3 regions of the Stenotrophomonas sp. YJH_SMC_101-4 genome follow, and region 3 is predicted to be linked to each of the others. Evidence: predicted binding sites of a transcription regulator. Region 3 holds the regulator's gene; each other region holds the start of a gene.
The links. The regulator FliA, encoded in region 3, starts transcription of late flagellar genes. The targets are predictions, from matches to a motif close to TAAAGTTTNNCNNNCNNNGGCCGATAA.
Positions count from the first base shown of each region.

Region 1: AC5P8D_RS13250 (methyl-accepting chemotaxis protein) is a predicted target of FliA. The motif match lies at 2,793-2,819, and genes of this name have one in related genera.
Region 2: AC5P8D_RS12830 (methyl-accepting chemotaxis protein) is a predicted target of FliA. The motif match lies at 1,443-1,469, and genes of this name have one in related genera.

Region 1 is NZ_JCAFTP010000003.1:513,810-518,886, forward strand. Features, by position in the region: gene AC5P8D_RS13230 (DUF4434 domain-containing protein) at 1-304, shown strand, start outside; gene AC5P8D_RS13235 (MarR family winged helix-turn-helix transcriptional regulator) at 310-774, opposite strand; gene AC5P8D_RS13240 (S41 family peptidase) at 825-1,736, shown strand; gene AC5P8D_RS13245 (NAD-dependent epimerase/dehydratase family protein) at 1,835-2,728, shown strand; gene AC5P8D_RS13250 (methyl-accepting chemotaxis protein) at 2,938-5,077, shown strand, end outside.
Region 2 is NZ_JCAFTP010000003.1:424,588-429,664, forward strand. Features, by position in the region: gene AC5P8D_RS12820 (VOC family protein) at 19-390, shown strand; gene AC5P8D_RS12825 (arylamine N-acetyltransferase family protein) at 456-1,295, opposite strand; gene AC5P8D_RS12830 (methyl-accepting chemotaxis protein) at 1,498-4,038, shown strand; gene AC5P8D_RS12835 (PepSY domain-containing protein) at 4,160-5,077, opposite strand, start outside.
Region 3 is NZ_JCAFTP010000001.1:1,072,320-1,077,396, reverse strand. Features, by position in the region: gene AC5P8D_RS04985 (chemotaxis protein CheA) at 1-972, opposite strand, end outside; gene AC5P8D_RS04980 (protein phosphatase CheZ) at 975-1,580, opposite strand; gene cheY (chemotaxis response regulator CheY) at 1,580-1,972, opposite strand; gene AC5P8D_RS04970 (RNA polymerase sigma factor FliA) at 2,030-2,773, opposite strand; gene AC5P8D_RS04965 (MinD/ParA family ATP-binding protein) at 2,770-3,657, opposite strand; gene flhF (flagellar biosynthesis GTPase FlhF) at 3,644-5,077, opposite strand, start outside.

The DNA of each region.
Region 1 (5,077 bases), on a different contig from region 3:
CATCGACCTCGGCCAGCGCCGGCGGGTTGACTGGATCGGCCTGCACACGATGACCCGCCCGGCCTGGGGCATCGTCACGCCGACGTCGGTGGAGGTGATGTGCGCTGAGCCGGGCTCTGCCGCAACCCGCATCGGCGTGCTGTCGGCGCCATTCACCCAGGCCGGGCTGAGCGGTTCGACCGAAGAGGAATACGTGCTGGGCAATGCCGCGCCGCTGGCCGCGCAGTGCCGCACGCTGGAGCTGCGGTTGGCCAATGGCAGCTGGACCTTCCTCAGTGAAATCGAGATGGCAGCCGAACAGTAGGCGCCTCAGCGCTGGGGTGTGTCGCGCAGTCGCTGCGCGAACGGCCGCTGCTCAAGCGCCTGCAGTGCGTCGCGCAGCACCTGCTCCAACGACTGTCCAAGATCGGCATCGAGGCTGCGCGCCGCGCGAGCCGTGGCCTGCCACTGCGCCTGCAGCGCCGGCAGCGCCTGCAGTGCGCGCGGGCTCAACTGCAGGATGCGCTCACGGCTGTCTTCACCGACCGCAGCGTGCAGCCAGCCGTCGCGCACCATTGCTGAAACCGTCTGGCTGAGTGCCGAATGGCTGAGCCCGCAGGCCACTGCGAGGTCCTTGATGCGGCAGGGGCCCTGCGCCATCAGCGTGCGCAGCACCGGGGTGTAGCGCGGCCGGTAGTCCAGCTTCAGGTCGCGGTAGGCCTGCTCGACCGCCGGGTCGAGCTGGTCGAGCAGGGCCCGCAGCAGCGTTCCCAGGGAGGCATGTTGGAGATCCATGGTCGCGATGATATATAAGCACTTACATATCATCAACGTGGAGTGCGGTCATGGTGGTTTCGTGGATGCTGGGCGCGCTGCTGGCGGCGTCCTGCCCGGCCCAGGACGCGGTGCTGCAGGCGGCGGCCAAGGCGATACAGGCGCAGTACCTGGACGTGGCCGAAGGCGCGCGCATTGCCGAGGTGGTGCGCGGCTGGTCCGCCCAGCAGCGCTATGCGGACAGCTGCGCGGACCCCAAGGCGTTCAGCGCACGCCTGAACCAGGACCTGGACGTGTTCGATGGCCACTTCCATGTCGAGCGGGTGGATGCCAGCGCCGGCCTGGATGACTGGCTGATGGCCTGGCGCGCGGATGCACGCAGCAATGGTGCGGGCGTGCGCGAGGTGCGGGTGCTGGAAGGCAACATCGGCTACCTGCGCCTGAGCACCTTCTATCCGCTCGATCTGGCCCGGCCGAAGCTGGCCGCGGCCTTCACCCTTCTGGCCGACACCGATGGCCTGGTGCTCGATCTGCGCCAGAACGGGGGGGGTGATGACGGCAGTGCGGACCTGCTGGTGCGGACCCTGCTGGCGGCGGAGATCACCCAGGTGCAGTCACTGCAACAACGTGGCCAACGCAGTCCGGTACCGTTGCCACCGGCGAGCCTGGGGCTGTACCTGAAGCCGCTGGTGGTGCTGATCGACCGCCGCACCGGCTCGGCCGCCGAATTCGTCGCGTACTCGCTGCAGGCGCAGGGGCGGGCACGTGTCGTTGGGAGTCGAAGTGGCGGCGCGGCACATATGTTCGATGATCCTGTGCTGCTGCCGGAGGGCTATCAGATCAGCATTCCCGACCGGCAGCCGATCAACCTTCGTACCGGAACCAACTGGGAACGTACCGGGGTCACGCCTGATGCGGCAGGCGGTGACGATCCGCTGTTCGTCGCCCGGCAGCTGCTGGCCCGATCGGCATCGCCAAAATGAACGCACAATTGCAACCGCGCCCTATCGCAGACGACATGCAGCGTGCCTAGAATCGAAGCATCCCGGTAGTTCCCGGGCGCTTCGAGTGAATGGACTCAATGAAGATTCTGTTGACCGGCAGTTCCGGGCGGATCGGGCGTGCGATCTTCGGCGCGCTGGCGGCGGCCCACGAAGTGGTGGGGCTGGATCGCAGCCCATTTGCCACCACCCGCATCATTGCCGATGTCACCGATCGTCAGGCCGTGACGCGGGCGGTGCAGGGGGTCGATGCGGTGATCCATACCGCCGCCCTGCACGCACCTCATGTCGGCCTGGTGCCGGATGCGGTATTCCAGCAGATCAATGTGGAGGCGACCGCACACCTGTTGCAGGCTGCCCGCGAGGCCGGTGCACGCCGCTTCGTGCTGACCAGCACCACGGCGCTGTATGGCCATGCGGTAGTGGCGGGCGGATGCCGCTGGATCGATGAAGATACCGAGCCGTTGCCGCGCACGATCTACCATCGCAGCAAGCTGCAGGCAGAGGCGTTGGCCGAAGCCGCTGCGGCACCGGGCTTCAGCGTGCGCGTGCTGCGCATGGCCCGCTGCTTCCCCGAGCCACCGGAGCGGATGGCGATGTTCCGCCTGCACCGCGGCATCGACGCGCGCGACGTGGCCAGTGCACATGCCGCGCTGCTGCACGATGAGGGCGCTGCCTTCGCACGCTATATTGCCTGCGCACCGACACCGTTCCTGCGCGAGGATTGCCTGGAACTGGCGACCCAGCCCCGCCGGGTGCTGGCCCGCCGCGCCCCGCTGCTGCTGGCCGAGTTCGAGCGCCGCGGCTGGCCGCTGCCGTTGAGCATCGACCGCGTCTACGACAGTGCACTGATGCGCAGCACACTGGGCTGGCAGCCGCGCTTCGGCCCGGACGACGTGCTGCAGCAGTACGCGGCTGGCAGCATCGAAGTGCTGCCTCGGGCGCAGTGGATCAAGGATCGGGTTGCCGAATAGGACGGAACGGGGCGGGTTCCTGACCCGACCCTGAGCAGGTTCAGGAATGTGCAGGCGGAGCGTCTCAACCTCGTTCGCAGGCGGCCGCTAACCCGGTGCGCTTCCTGCGCCGGGCGGGTCCCGGCGGCCGGTGGCCTGCGCGACGGATCGCGCACCTGCGCGGTGCCCTCGCGGTGCCGGTCGTCCTGAACTGCCTTGCGGACCCTTCCATGCCTTCTCCCCGTTCCGCCGCTGCCCGCCGCCCGGGCAGCATCGCCCACAAGCTGATGCTGGGCACCGCTGCGATCGCGCTGCTGTGCTTCGGCCTGACCGCGTTCCTGATCTACCGCCAGGCCAGCGCCAGCCTGATCGATGCCTCGCGCCAGACCATGGCCAGCGAAGCCACCGCCGAAGCCCGCCAGGTCGCGGCGGATCTGGGCACCGCCTTTGCAAGCAACGACGCCATGGTCGAGGCCGTGCTCGCCCAGCGTGCGCGGGGTGACGCGCCTGATCGCGCCAGCCTGGCGGCCGTGCTGGGCGAGCAGCTGCGCAGCCATCCAGAATGGCTGGGCAAGAGCACCATGTGGGAAGCCGACGCCTTCGATGGCAAGGATGCCGAGTTCGCCAATGCCGAGATGCACGATGCCAGTGGCCGCTACATGAGCTACTGGGCCTGGCATGACGGCAAGCCACAGCAGTCGACCATGACCGACTACACCGAAGCCGCTGACGGCTCGGCCGACTGGTACGTGGTGCCCAGCCGCGACAAGCTGCCCAAGGTCAGTGAACCTTATGCCTACGACATCGCCGGCCAGCAGGTGCTGATGAGCACGCTGAGCACTCCGATCATCGAAAACGGCACGTTCCTCGGTGTGTTCACCGTGGACTTCTCGCTGGCGGCGCTGCAGAAGCACCTGGCCACGCTGAAGCCGATGGGCGCCGGGCGCGTTGAACTGCTCTCGCCGAACGGCGTGGTGCTGGCTTCGGCGAACGCCGCCGAGATCGGCAAGCCGCGCAACGACGCATTGACCCGCAGCATGCTGGCCGACATCGCCGCCGACCGCCGGTTCGAAGCCTTCACTCCGGATGCGGCAGGCAACGTGCGCGTGTACGTGCCGCTGCGCGTGGGCGATGCGCCGCAGCGCTTCGCGCTGGGCGTGGTGATGCCACACGCGGTGATCGTGGCCGAGGCGCGCCAGCTGCTGTGGCTGACCCTGCTGGTTGGCGTGGTAGCCGCGCTGACGCTGAGTGTGGGTGTCTATGTGCTGCTGCGCCGGTTGGCGATCCGCCCACTGGCCGAAGCCGTGCGCGTGGCCGGCGACGTCGCCGCAGGCAAGCTGGACAGCACCCTGCCGGCACGCAGCAACGACGAAGTGGGCCGCCTGCTGGAAGCGATGCAGGGCATGCGGGGTCAGCTGCAGTCGGTGATGGCGGCGCAGGCGGAGATGGCGCGTCGCCATGACGCCGGCGAAATCAGCTACCGCATGGACGCTGCGGCGTTCCCGGGCGAGTACGGCCGGATGGTGGCCGACAGCAACCAGCTGGTGGCCTCCAGCAACGCCGTCACCCAGCGTCTGGTCGACGTGATGCAGCGTTATGCGGTGGGTGACCTGAGCGTGGACATGGAAGCGCTGCCGGGCGAGAAGGCGGTGTTCACCGCTGCGATGGCCACCACCAAGAGCAACCTGGCGGCGATCAACGATCAGATCCAGCAGCTGGCCGCCGCCGCCGCCGCCGGCGACTTCGCGGTGCGCGGCGACACGCTGCGCTTCGACCACGACTTCCGCCGCATGGTGGAAACCCTCAACACCATGATGCAGGTCAGCGACCACAACCTGGCCGAGCTGTCGACGCTGCTGCGCGCGATCGCCGCAGGCGATCTCAGCGCACGCATGCACGGCGACTTCCACGGTGTGTTCGCGGTGATGCGCGACGATGCCAACAGCACCGTGCAGCAGCTGACCCAGATCGTCGGCCAGATCCAGCAGTCGGCGGCCAGCATCCGCCTGGCGGCGGGTGAGATTGCCGCGGGCAACAGTGACCTGTCGCGCCGTACCGAGCAGCAGGCAGCGAACCTGGAAGAGACCGCGGCCTCGATGGAGGAGCTGACCTCCACGGTGCGCCAGAATGCCGACCACGCGCTGCAGGCCAACACCCTGGCCGGCTCCGCAGCGGGTGTGGCCAGCGAAGGCGGGCAGGTGGTCAGCCAGGTGGTGCAGACCATGGAGCAGATCGAGGCCTCGTCGCAGCGCATTGCGGAGATCATTTCGGTGATCGACGGCATCGCGTTCCAGACCAACATCCTGGCGCTGAACGCGGCGGTGGAAGCGGCGCGTGCCGGCGAACAGGGACGTGGATTCGCCGTGGTCG
Region 2 (5,077 bases), on a different contig from region 3:
ACCGAGCAAGGAGTGCCAGTGAACCCGATCCTGCATGTGGAAATCCCGACCAGTGACCTGGACCGGGCCATCACGTTCTACCAGCAATGGCTGCAGGTCGCGGTGGACGAACCTATCGTGCTGCACGACTGCCGGATGGCCTATCTGCCGTTTTCCGATGAGGCCGCCGGTGCCAGCATTGCGCTGGTGCACGGCGCGGACTACCGGCCCTCCGAGCAGGGCGCGCGCATCTACATCGGCGTCGATGACCTGGATGCGAGCCTCGACCGTGCACTGCAATCGGGAGCTGAGCTGCGCTTCGGCCCGGCCGATGCGGGTGACTGGCGTGTGGCCGAGATCCGCGACAGCGAAGGCAACCGTATCGCGCTGCAGGCGCGCGCAGCTCTGTAGAGCCGAGCCCACGCTCGGCTGCTGTTGGCCCAGCCGCTCCAGCTCAGCCGAGCATGGGCTCGGCCCTACAAGGTCGCGGCGCGCGAGCGCTGCAGCCAGTCATTGATGGCCGGGTCCAGTCGCGGGTCGTCCGGCAGCTGCATGCCGAAGCGCTGCTGCAGCACGTCACGCACATCACCCACATCATGCAGCGGGCGCTTGTCCGGCGCCTGCCCGGGGCGGTACTCGGTGTAGTTGCCGCTGCCGATGGTACGGCGCCAGTCCGGTCCGGTCAGCGACACGCGTAGCTGGCCCGGGAAGCTGGAATCGGGGTGGGTGCATACGTACCAGTTGCCAACCACGTTGTCGATCGGTGCAGGCGCCTGCAGATCGAAGCGGTACATCGCCCGCCAGCCGTCGCTGGATTCGGCTGACAGCACGAAGTCGCCCTCGTCAGGCAGACGCTGCAGCAGATAGCGCTCATGCGGCGTGGCCTGCGGCTGCGCATCGTGCAGGCGCAGCGGTACGGTCGGGGTCAGGCTGCCGAATCCGGCATCCACCAGCCAGTCGTCCCCATCCACATGCACGCGCAGCAGCAGATGGGTACGCGCGGTCAGTTCGCCGTCATGCGCTGCCAGCAGCACGCGCGCACTCAGCGGCTGCGCATCAAAGCCCAGTGCCTGCAGCAGGGCCAGCAGGCCGCCATTGAGTTCGAAGCAGTACCCACCGCGGCGGTCGTCAAGCAGCTTGCGTTGCACGCTGTCCAGGTCGATCGGCACCGCGTCGCGCAGCAGGCAGCTGAGGGTCTCGAAGGGCAGCAGTGCGTTGTGGCGCTGCTGCAGCAGGGTCAGGCCGGCCAGGGTCCGCGGTGGCGGCGCATCCAGCTGCAGGCGTTGCAGGTAGCGGGGGATATCGAGCGTCGTCATGGAGGCACCGGGCGGGGAGGAACGTCCACTGTGCTCCCCCAACCGGGGTTGAGGTCAAGCGCGGCGCCCGTGTCATGCCCCCGTCGCTTGCACCCTGTACAAAGGCCGCGTCCACCCGCGACGGGGGGACCCGGACGAAGAAGGCGCTAAAGTTGCCCTGAATCCGGCCGATACAGGTGCGTCTTTCCGCCTGGAGTCTGTCATGTCGGCCGTTGTCCCCCACCTCCGGTCCCTGCGCACGCGCCTTGCCGCGTTGCACTCGGCGTCCCCCGGCCTGCTGCGCTGGCTGCAGCCGCATCGGCTCAGCGTGGCCAACAAGCTCAAGGCGACCCTGTGGGTCTGTGGCCTGGGCCTGGTCGCGATCGCCGCTGTCTACGCCTGGACCGGCCATGCCAACGCACTGGCTGCGCGCAGCCAGGCCAGCTACCAGCGCGGCAGCGATCTGGCCGCCAGCCTGTCCACGCGGGTGGCCGAAGCGCGTCGCCTGCAGACCCAGTATGCACGCAGTTTCGATGATGCCGACCGCGCGCAGCTGCTGGCCACGCAGAAGGCACTGCAGGTCGATCTGCAGGCGCTGCGCGCGACGCCGATGGATACTGGCCGGCGCAAGGCCCTGCAGGCGCTGACCGAAGCCGCCGACGCGTTCTCGCAGGGTGTGGCTGCCCTGTTCGAACGTGTCGACGAGATGGGTCGCGGTGATGCCGGCCTCGCCGCGCAGCTGCAGCAGGCCGCCGATACCCTGCAGGTACAGGTGGACGCGCTGCAGCGGCCGCCACTGGCGCTGTCCCTGCAGAAGATGCGAAGGCAGGAGGCACTGCTGCTGCTCGACGGTGATTCCACCCACGCCGACCGTGCCAGCGAGGAGAAGCTGCCGTTCGATCTCGCGCTGGCCGGCCTGCCTACCGATGTGCAGGATGCCTTGCGCGGCGGGATGGAGGGCTATCAGGGCGCCCTGCTGGGTTACACCGCCGCCCGCGTCGGCTTGGACGTGGAGGCGCAGTCGCTGCTGGATACCGCTGCTGGCGTAGCGCCGGCGCTGGCTGCCTTCCAGCAGGCGCAGGTGGCGGCGCTGGCCAAGGCGCAGGCGCGCCAGCAGGCCGGCGCGCGCACGATGAGCGTGCTGTTCGCACTGACCCTGCTGCTGGTGGCCGGCGTGCTGATCACCAGCCTGGTGCTGGTGCTGCGTGCGGTGCGCCAGCCGATCCAGGACACCCTGCGTTTCGCCAGCGATATCGCTGACGACCGCCTCGACACCACCCTGCGCGTCTACAACGCCAACGATGAGATCGGCCAGCTGGCCCAGCGCCTGGTCGACATGCAGCAGCGCCTGCGCGCGCGCATCGAGACCGAGCGTGCCGTGGCGCGCGGCAATACCCGCGTGCGCCAGGCCTTGGACAGCGCGCAGACCGGCCTGATGGTGATTGATGCGGAAGGGCAGGTCGCCTACGCCAATCCGGCGCTGCTGGAGCAGCTTGACCTCCGGGTTGAAGATCTGGTGGCGAGCGATGCGGTGCGCCTGCATCCGGCACTGGCCAGCCTGGCCGGCGTGCGCCAGCGCGAGGAGCGCGAGATCGGCCATGCAGGGGTGCGCTACCAGCTGATTGCCAACGCCATCATCGACGAAGGTCAGTTCCTTGGTGTGGCGGTGGAGTGGCGCAGCCGTGCGCTGGAAACCCTGTTGGAAACCGAAGTGGCCGCACTGGTCGACGCCGCCGCACATGGCGACCTGCACGGGCGCATCGCGCTGGAGGGAAAGCAGGGCTTTGTGCGTACGTTGTCGACCAGCATCAATCGCCTGTTGACCACCTTCGAGACCAACCTCGGCGATCTGCAGGCGCTTCTGGCCGCGCTGGCCCGCGGCGACCTCAGCGTGCGCATGGAAGGTGAGCTGCAGGGCGTGTTCGCACGCATGCGCGACGATGCCAACGCCACCGTCGCGCAACTGGGCCGCATCGTCACCCGCATCCAGCACGCCACCTCCAGCCTGGATACCGGCGTTGGCGAGATCGTTGCCGGTCACCATGACCTGTCGCAGCGCACCGAACAGCAGGCGGCCAACCTGGAAGAGACGGCAGCGTCGATGCACGAGCTGACCGACACAGTCGGTCGCAATGCCGATGCCGCGGGGCGTGCCGACGTGCTGGTCAAGGGCGCGGCGGCAGTGGCCCAGCGCGGTGGCGAGGCCGTTGGCCAGGTGGTCGCGACCATGCAGGGCATCAGTGAAGCCTCGCGACGGATCGGCGACATCACCCAGCTGATCGACGGCATCGCTTTCCAGACCAACATCCTCGCGTTGAATGCTGCGGTGGAAGCCGCGCGCGCGGGTGAGCAGGGCCGCAGCTTCGCCGTGGTGGCCGCAGAAGTGCGCCTGCTGGCACAACGCAGCGCGGAGGCGGCCAAGCAGATCAAGGGTCTGATCGAGGATTCGGTGGCGCGTGTGGGCCAGGGCAACCAGCAGGCCGAACAGGCCGGCACCACGATGGGCGAGATTGTCGGCAGCGTGCAGCAACTGGCGGATCTGCTGGCCGGTATCCGCAGCGCGTCGAAGGACCAGCATGCCGGCATCGCCCAGGTGAACCAGACCATCGTGCAGATGGAAGCCAGTACCCAGCGCAATGCCAGCCTGGTGGAAGAGGCCGGTGCCTCGACGGCGCAGATGCAGGCGCAGGTGCATGCGCTGGCGGAAGCCGTTGGCGCGTTCCGGCTGCAGTCGATGCCACAGGCGCGCGCTGCGGCGGCCTAGCCTGCGGTTCCTTGTCGGCTGGCGGGGAATCAGCCGAGCGTAGGCTCGGCTCTACATCAGCTGCAGGAACACTGTAGAGCCGAGCCCATGCTCGGCTCACGCCAGCGTTCGGAGGCAGGAATCAATACACGTCGCGACGGTAGCGCCCGGTCTCCAGTAGCGTTTCCACAACATCATCGCCCAGCGCAGCGCGCAGCACCTGGTCCACGCCTTCAGCCATGCCCTGCAGCGAACCGCACACGTGGATGACTGCACCACGCTGCATCCAGTCGCGCAGGGCATCGGCCGCCGCACGCAGGTGATCCTGCACGTAACCACCTTCGCCATCGCGCGAGAACGCCAGGTCCACCCGCGCGAGATGGCCATCGGCCTGCCACGCTTCGATCTCATCGGCGAACAGGAAGTCATGCGCGCGCTGGCGTTCGCCGAACAGCAGCCAGTGCCCGTGCTCACCTGCATGCGCGGCTTCGCGCAACAGGCTGCGCAGGCCCGCGATGCCGGTGCCATTGCCGATCAGCACCATCGGTGCACCGGCGACGCGGTGGAACCCGGGATTGCGGTGCACGCGGGCGACGATGCTGGCACCGATCGGTGCATGCAGCGACAGCCAGCCCGAGCCGAGCCCGGCGCGGCCCGTGTCGTCGTGCACCAGTCGCACCACCAGTTCCACCGCGCCATCCTCGGTGCACGAGGCGATGGAATATTCGCGTCCGGGCAGCATCGGCAGCCCTGCCAGCCACAGGCACGGATCCTGTACCGCCAGCGCAGCATCGGCATCCGGCAGTTCGCGTTCGCTGGCCAGCGCCAACAGCGTGCGCGGCTGGCCGTCGATCAGCAGTGGCTGCAGGGGATCCAGCCCATGTGCCTTCAGCACCGCGCCGGCATGCCGCGCATTGTGACGGGGCGCGATATGCAGGATGTCGCCCGCCTGCCACTGCACCTCGGCCGGGGCCGCAAGACGGATGCGCCAGATCGCACCGCCGATGCTGCCTGGATTGAGGCGGTCGCGGCCGAGCAGGCGCCAGTCATGCATCTGCGT
Region 3 (5,077 bases):
CAGTTCCAGGTCCACTTCCTTCTTCAGCGAGCGGGCGACGTCGCGGGCCACCTTGGGGAAGCGGGAGAAGACCTTGCCCACCGGCTGCATGCGGGTACGCATCACCGCCGACTGCAGGCGGGCCGTGGCGATGTCCAGGGTGGACACGGCGCGGTCCAATTCTTCATCGCGCAGGCGTGCACGCAGGGTCTTGAGCCGATTGCGTGACAGCACCAGTTCGCCGATCAGGTTGACGATCGCGTCCAGGCGCTTGGTGTCTACGCGTACGGTATGTTCGGCCTCGGCCAACGGCTTGGCGGCCGGCTTTGCCACCGGTGCCGGTGCGGCGACCGGGCGCGGGGCTGCAGCCGGCGCCGGTGCCATGGCGGCAGCAGGCTTGGTGCCCGGTGCGGCGCCACCGTGCAGCTGGTCGAGCAGGGCTTCGAACTCGTCTTCGCTGATCAGTCCGTCGTCGGCCTTCTTCGCCGGTGCGACCGCGGTCGGCGCGTTGCCACCATGCAGCTGGTCGAGCAGGGCCTCGAATTCGTCGTCGGTGATCAGGTCGCTGCCACCCGCGGCGGGTGCTGCTGCGGCGGCGGGTGCCGCCAAGGCACCGCCGTGTACGTCGAACTGGGCGATCAGGTCCGGCGGTGCATAGCCCGGCTCGGTGCCGGAGGAAACTGCATCCAGCATCGACTGCAGGTAGTCCAGCGATTGCTGGGCCGCGTCGAAGTGATGGGCCTGCAGCACCGCCTGGCCGGCACGCGCGGCGCCCAGCGCTTCTTCAGCGGCATGGCACAGCTCGACCATGGCGGTGACGCCGAGGAATCCGGCGCCGCCCTTGAGCGTGTGATAGCCGCGGAACACCGCGTTGAGCTGATCGCTGTCCTGCGGTGCCTGCTCCAGCGACACCAGCTGTTCGCCGAGGCGATCCAGGATTTCCTGTGCCTCGATGATGAAATCGGCAGTGATGTCGTCGGATACCGCGCTCATGCTTACAGCCCCAGATCCGACAACAGGTCGTCGGCGTCGTTCTGCGAGACCGCGTGGCGGTCCAGTCCCTTCAGTGCCGGCCCGGCCAGTTCCGGGTCGGTGCGATGCTGTTCCGGTGGCAGGCCGAGTGCGCCGAAGCCTTCGTGCACGCGGCGGACGATGCCCACCACGCGACGGATGATCTGCCCGGTCAGGTCCTGGTAGCTCTGGGTCAGGGCGATCTCGGTCAGGTTGTGGCGGATGCGCTCGAGCTGCGCGTCCTGGCCCGGCTGCAGGCCTTCGGCGCGCAGCTGTTCGGTCAGGCTGCGGCATTCCTCGGCCAGGTCCAGGGTGCGGTGCGTGGCCTGTTCGGTCATCGCCACCACGTGGTCCAGGCGCGCGCAGGCATCGTCCAGTTCCCCGGCTTCGCTCGGCACGGTCGGCAGTTCACCCAGCGCCTGCCCCAGTTCGCGGGCCAGCCGCGAGAGCCCACTCATCATCGGCTGCGTGCGCAGCGCGACCAGTCCGTCGATGCGCTGCCGCCAGGCGGCTTCGTCACCGGACTCGAGTGCGTCCAGGGCCTCCTGCAGGCGCAGGGCGAGGGCGCTCTTGTCGACCGTGGTATCCATCAGGCGCTGGCCGCCAGGCGTTCGAAGATCTTGCCGAGCTTCTCTTCCAGCGTCTGCGCGGTGAACGGCTTGATGATGTAGCCGTTCACGCCGCTCTGGGCGGCTTCGATGATCTGTTCACGCTTGGCTTCTGCGGTGACCATCAGCACCGGCAGGGTCTTCAGCTTGGCATCGGCACGGATCGCCTTGAGCAGCTCGATGCCGGTCATCACCGGCATGTTCCAGTCGGTGACCACGAAATCGAACGGCTGGCTCTGCAGCAGCGACAGCGCGGCATGCCCGTCCTCGGCTTCGGCGGTATTGGTGAAGCCCAGATCGCCCAGCAGGTTCTTGACGATTCGACGCATGGTCGAGAAGTCGTCGACGATCAGGATGCGCATGTTCTTGTTCAAAGCAGAATTCCTTTGTTGTTCATTCCGGACGGCCGGGGGCAGCCGCCTCGGGGATGTTCATTCTTCGAGGCCGGCGTCGGCGGCCTCGAACAGCTTCAGCCGGCCACGCAGGCGCAGTACCGCCTGGCCGTGGATCTGGCAGACCCGCGACTCGCTCACGCCGAGCACCGCGCCGATCTCCTTCAGGTTCAGTTCCTGCTCGTAGTACAGCGAGAGCACCAGCTGTTCGCGCTCGGGCAGGTGGCCGATGGCCTTGCCCAGCTCGCGGCCGAACTCGCCGCGCTCCAGCACCTGCTGCGGGGTCGGGCCGCCCTGGGCCACGGTGTCCAGCTCGCCCTGGTCCTCGATGCGCGATTCAAGACTCAGCACCTGGCCACGGGCAGCGTCTTCCATCAGCCGCAGGTACTCGGGCAATGGCATCTCCATCGCGGCGGCCACTTCGGTGGCGCTGGCGGCACGGCCACTGCTCTGTTCCAGGCGGCGGATGGTGGCGGCGGCATCACGTGCACGGCGGTGCACCGAGCGCGGCACCCAGTCGCCACGGCGGATCTCATCGATCATCGAACCGCGGATGCGGATCGAGGCATAGGTCTCGAACGAAGCCCCCTGGTCGGCGTCATAGCTGCGCGAGGCTTCGATCAGTCCCATCATGCCGGCCTGGATCAGGTCGTCGACCTCGACGCTCGCCGGCAGGCGTGCGGCCAGGTGGTGGGCGATGCGCCGCACCAGGTCCGAATGCTGGGCGATGACCTCGTTGGCCGCCGTGCGCTGGACTTCCCGGTACTGGGCTGCGCCTTTCATGCGGCCACCCCGCGCTGCTTGAGAATACGCTCGAGGAAGAACTCAACGCCGCCGCGCGGTTCGGTCGGCGCCTGCCAGCGTGCGGTACGGCGGGCAATCTCGGTGATCGCCAACGCGGCCGGGCTGGACGGGTAGGCCTTTACCACTGGCTGCTGGCGCTGCACCGACAGGCGCAGCCAATCATCCTGCGGCACACAGCCCAGATAGTTCAGCGAGACATCGGCGAGGAATTTCTCGCAGACCCGGGTCAGCTTTTCGTACAGCACGCGGCCCTCGTTGGGGTCGCGCACCATGTTGGCCACCACCTGGATGCGGTCCACGCCGCGCTCGCGCGACAGCACCTTGATCAGCGCATAGGCGTCGGTGATCGAGGCCGGCTCGTCACAGACCACCACCACGGTGTCCTGCGCGGCCTGGCAGAAGGTCAGCACGCCATCGGTGATGCCGGCGGCGGTGTCCACCACCATGATGTCCAGTTCGCGTTCCAGTTCGGAGAACACGTTGACCAGGCCGACGTGCTCGGCCGGGGCCAGCTCGGCCATGTGCCGGCGACCGGACGCGGCCGGGACCACCAGCACGCCGTTCGGGCCTTCGACGATGACGTCATCCAGCGTGCAGCGGCCGGCGACCAGGTCGGCCAGGGTAAAGGTGGGGTTCAGGCCCAGGATCACGTCGATGTTGGCAAGGCCAAGGTCGGCGTCCAGCAGCAGCGTGCGCTTGCCCATGCCAGCCAGCGCCACGGCCAGGTTGGCCGAAACGTTGGTCTTGCCCACGCCGCCCTTGCCGCCAGTGACGGCAATGGTGCGCACAGGGCCGAGCGGCTCGCTGCGGGTGGCCGACAGCGGGAAGGTCTTGGTCAGCTTGGCGTACTCACGCGACGGCATGGTTCAACTCCGGGTTGCAGGGCATATCGGCCGCGCGGCGCAAATCTTCAAGGCGAAGTACGAGATTGGCCGCACTGGCCCGGTGCAGGTCCTCCGGAACGTCCTGGCCATCGGTCACCCAGGTGATCGGCAGGGCATGGTCCACGGCCACCGACAGGGCGTTGCCGAAGCGGCCGGTCTCGTCCAGCTTGCTCAGCACCAGACCCTGCAGGTTGGCGGCGCCGAAGCGGCGGACCACCTCGTCCATGTCGCCGAAGCTGGTATTGGCCGGCAGCACCAGCAGGGTGCGCACCTGGCGGGCGGCACGCAGCCACTGCAGCTGGGCGGCCAGCGCGCGGTCGCGCGGGCCCAGGCCGGCGGTGTCGATCAGCACCAGCTTGTAGTCCTTCAGGCGTTCCAGCAGCTGGTCCAGGTCGGTGCCACTGTTGGCCTCGTGCACCGCGATGCCGAGCTGGCGGCCGTAACCGTACAGCTGCTCGCGGGCACCGATGCGGGTGGTGTCGGTGGTGACCAGGGCCACATCACGCGGCGCGTGCTTCTCGGCGAAGCGCGAGGCCAGCTTGGCGATGGTGGTGGTCTTGCCGGCGCCGGTCGGGCCAACCAGGGCGATCACGCCGCCTTCTTCCAGCGGGTCGACCGGGGCGATCGGCAGCTTGCGCGAAATCAGCCCCAGCATCAGGCCGCGGCCACGGTGGGCTTCGGTCTCCAGCGGGATCTGCATGGCCACGTCGCGGGCCAGGCCGGCGTCGAAACCGTACTCGTCCATCAGGTCCAGCGCGGTGGCGCGCACCGGGCAGCCACGCAGGCGCTCGTCGGTGAAGCGGTTCATCTCGCGCTCGATCACCTGGCGCATGCCGGCCACTTCCTGGCGCAGCTGGCGGATCTCGGCGTCGTCCTGGGCGACCACGGTCAGCACCGGGGCCGGGGCGAGGGTGGGCTCCGGCGAGGTTTCGATGACGGCGTCGGCCACTGCCGGTTCGCTGGCGGCGATCTCCGGCTGTGCTTCGGTCGGAGCCGCGCCCGGCAGCGGCGGCGGCTGCACGGCGGGGGCCGCGCTTTCGTGATGCATCTCGTGCGGCGGGTCGACCTGGAAGCGGGCACGGTTGGCTGGCGCGCTGGCGGCCGGTGCCGATGCCGGTGCAACGATGGCCTCGGCGAACGGGGCGAAGATCTGTTCGGGCAGCGCCGGTTCGTTGACGGCAGCGCGGGCCAGGGTCGCGGCGAAGCCGGTGCTGCCGCGGGTCGGCACGATCTCGTCGGCGCTGTCCAGGGTACGGCCGGTGGCACCGACCGCGGCGCGGGCGAGGGCGGCCACGGCCGAGGTGGTCGCGGCAACCGGTTCCGGAGCGGGGGTGTTGCTGCGACGGCGGGTGACTGCGGCAATGACGGCATCGGCGGCGGTGCGCGGCTTGGGTGCCGG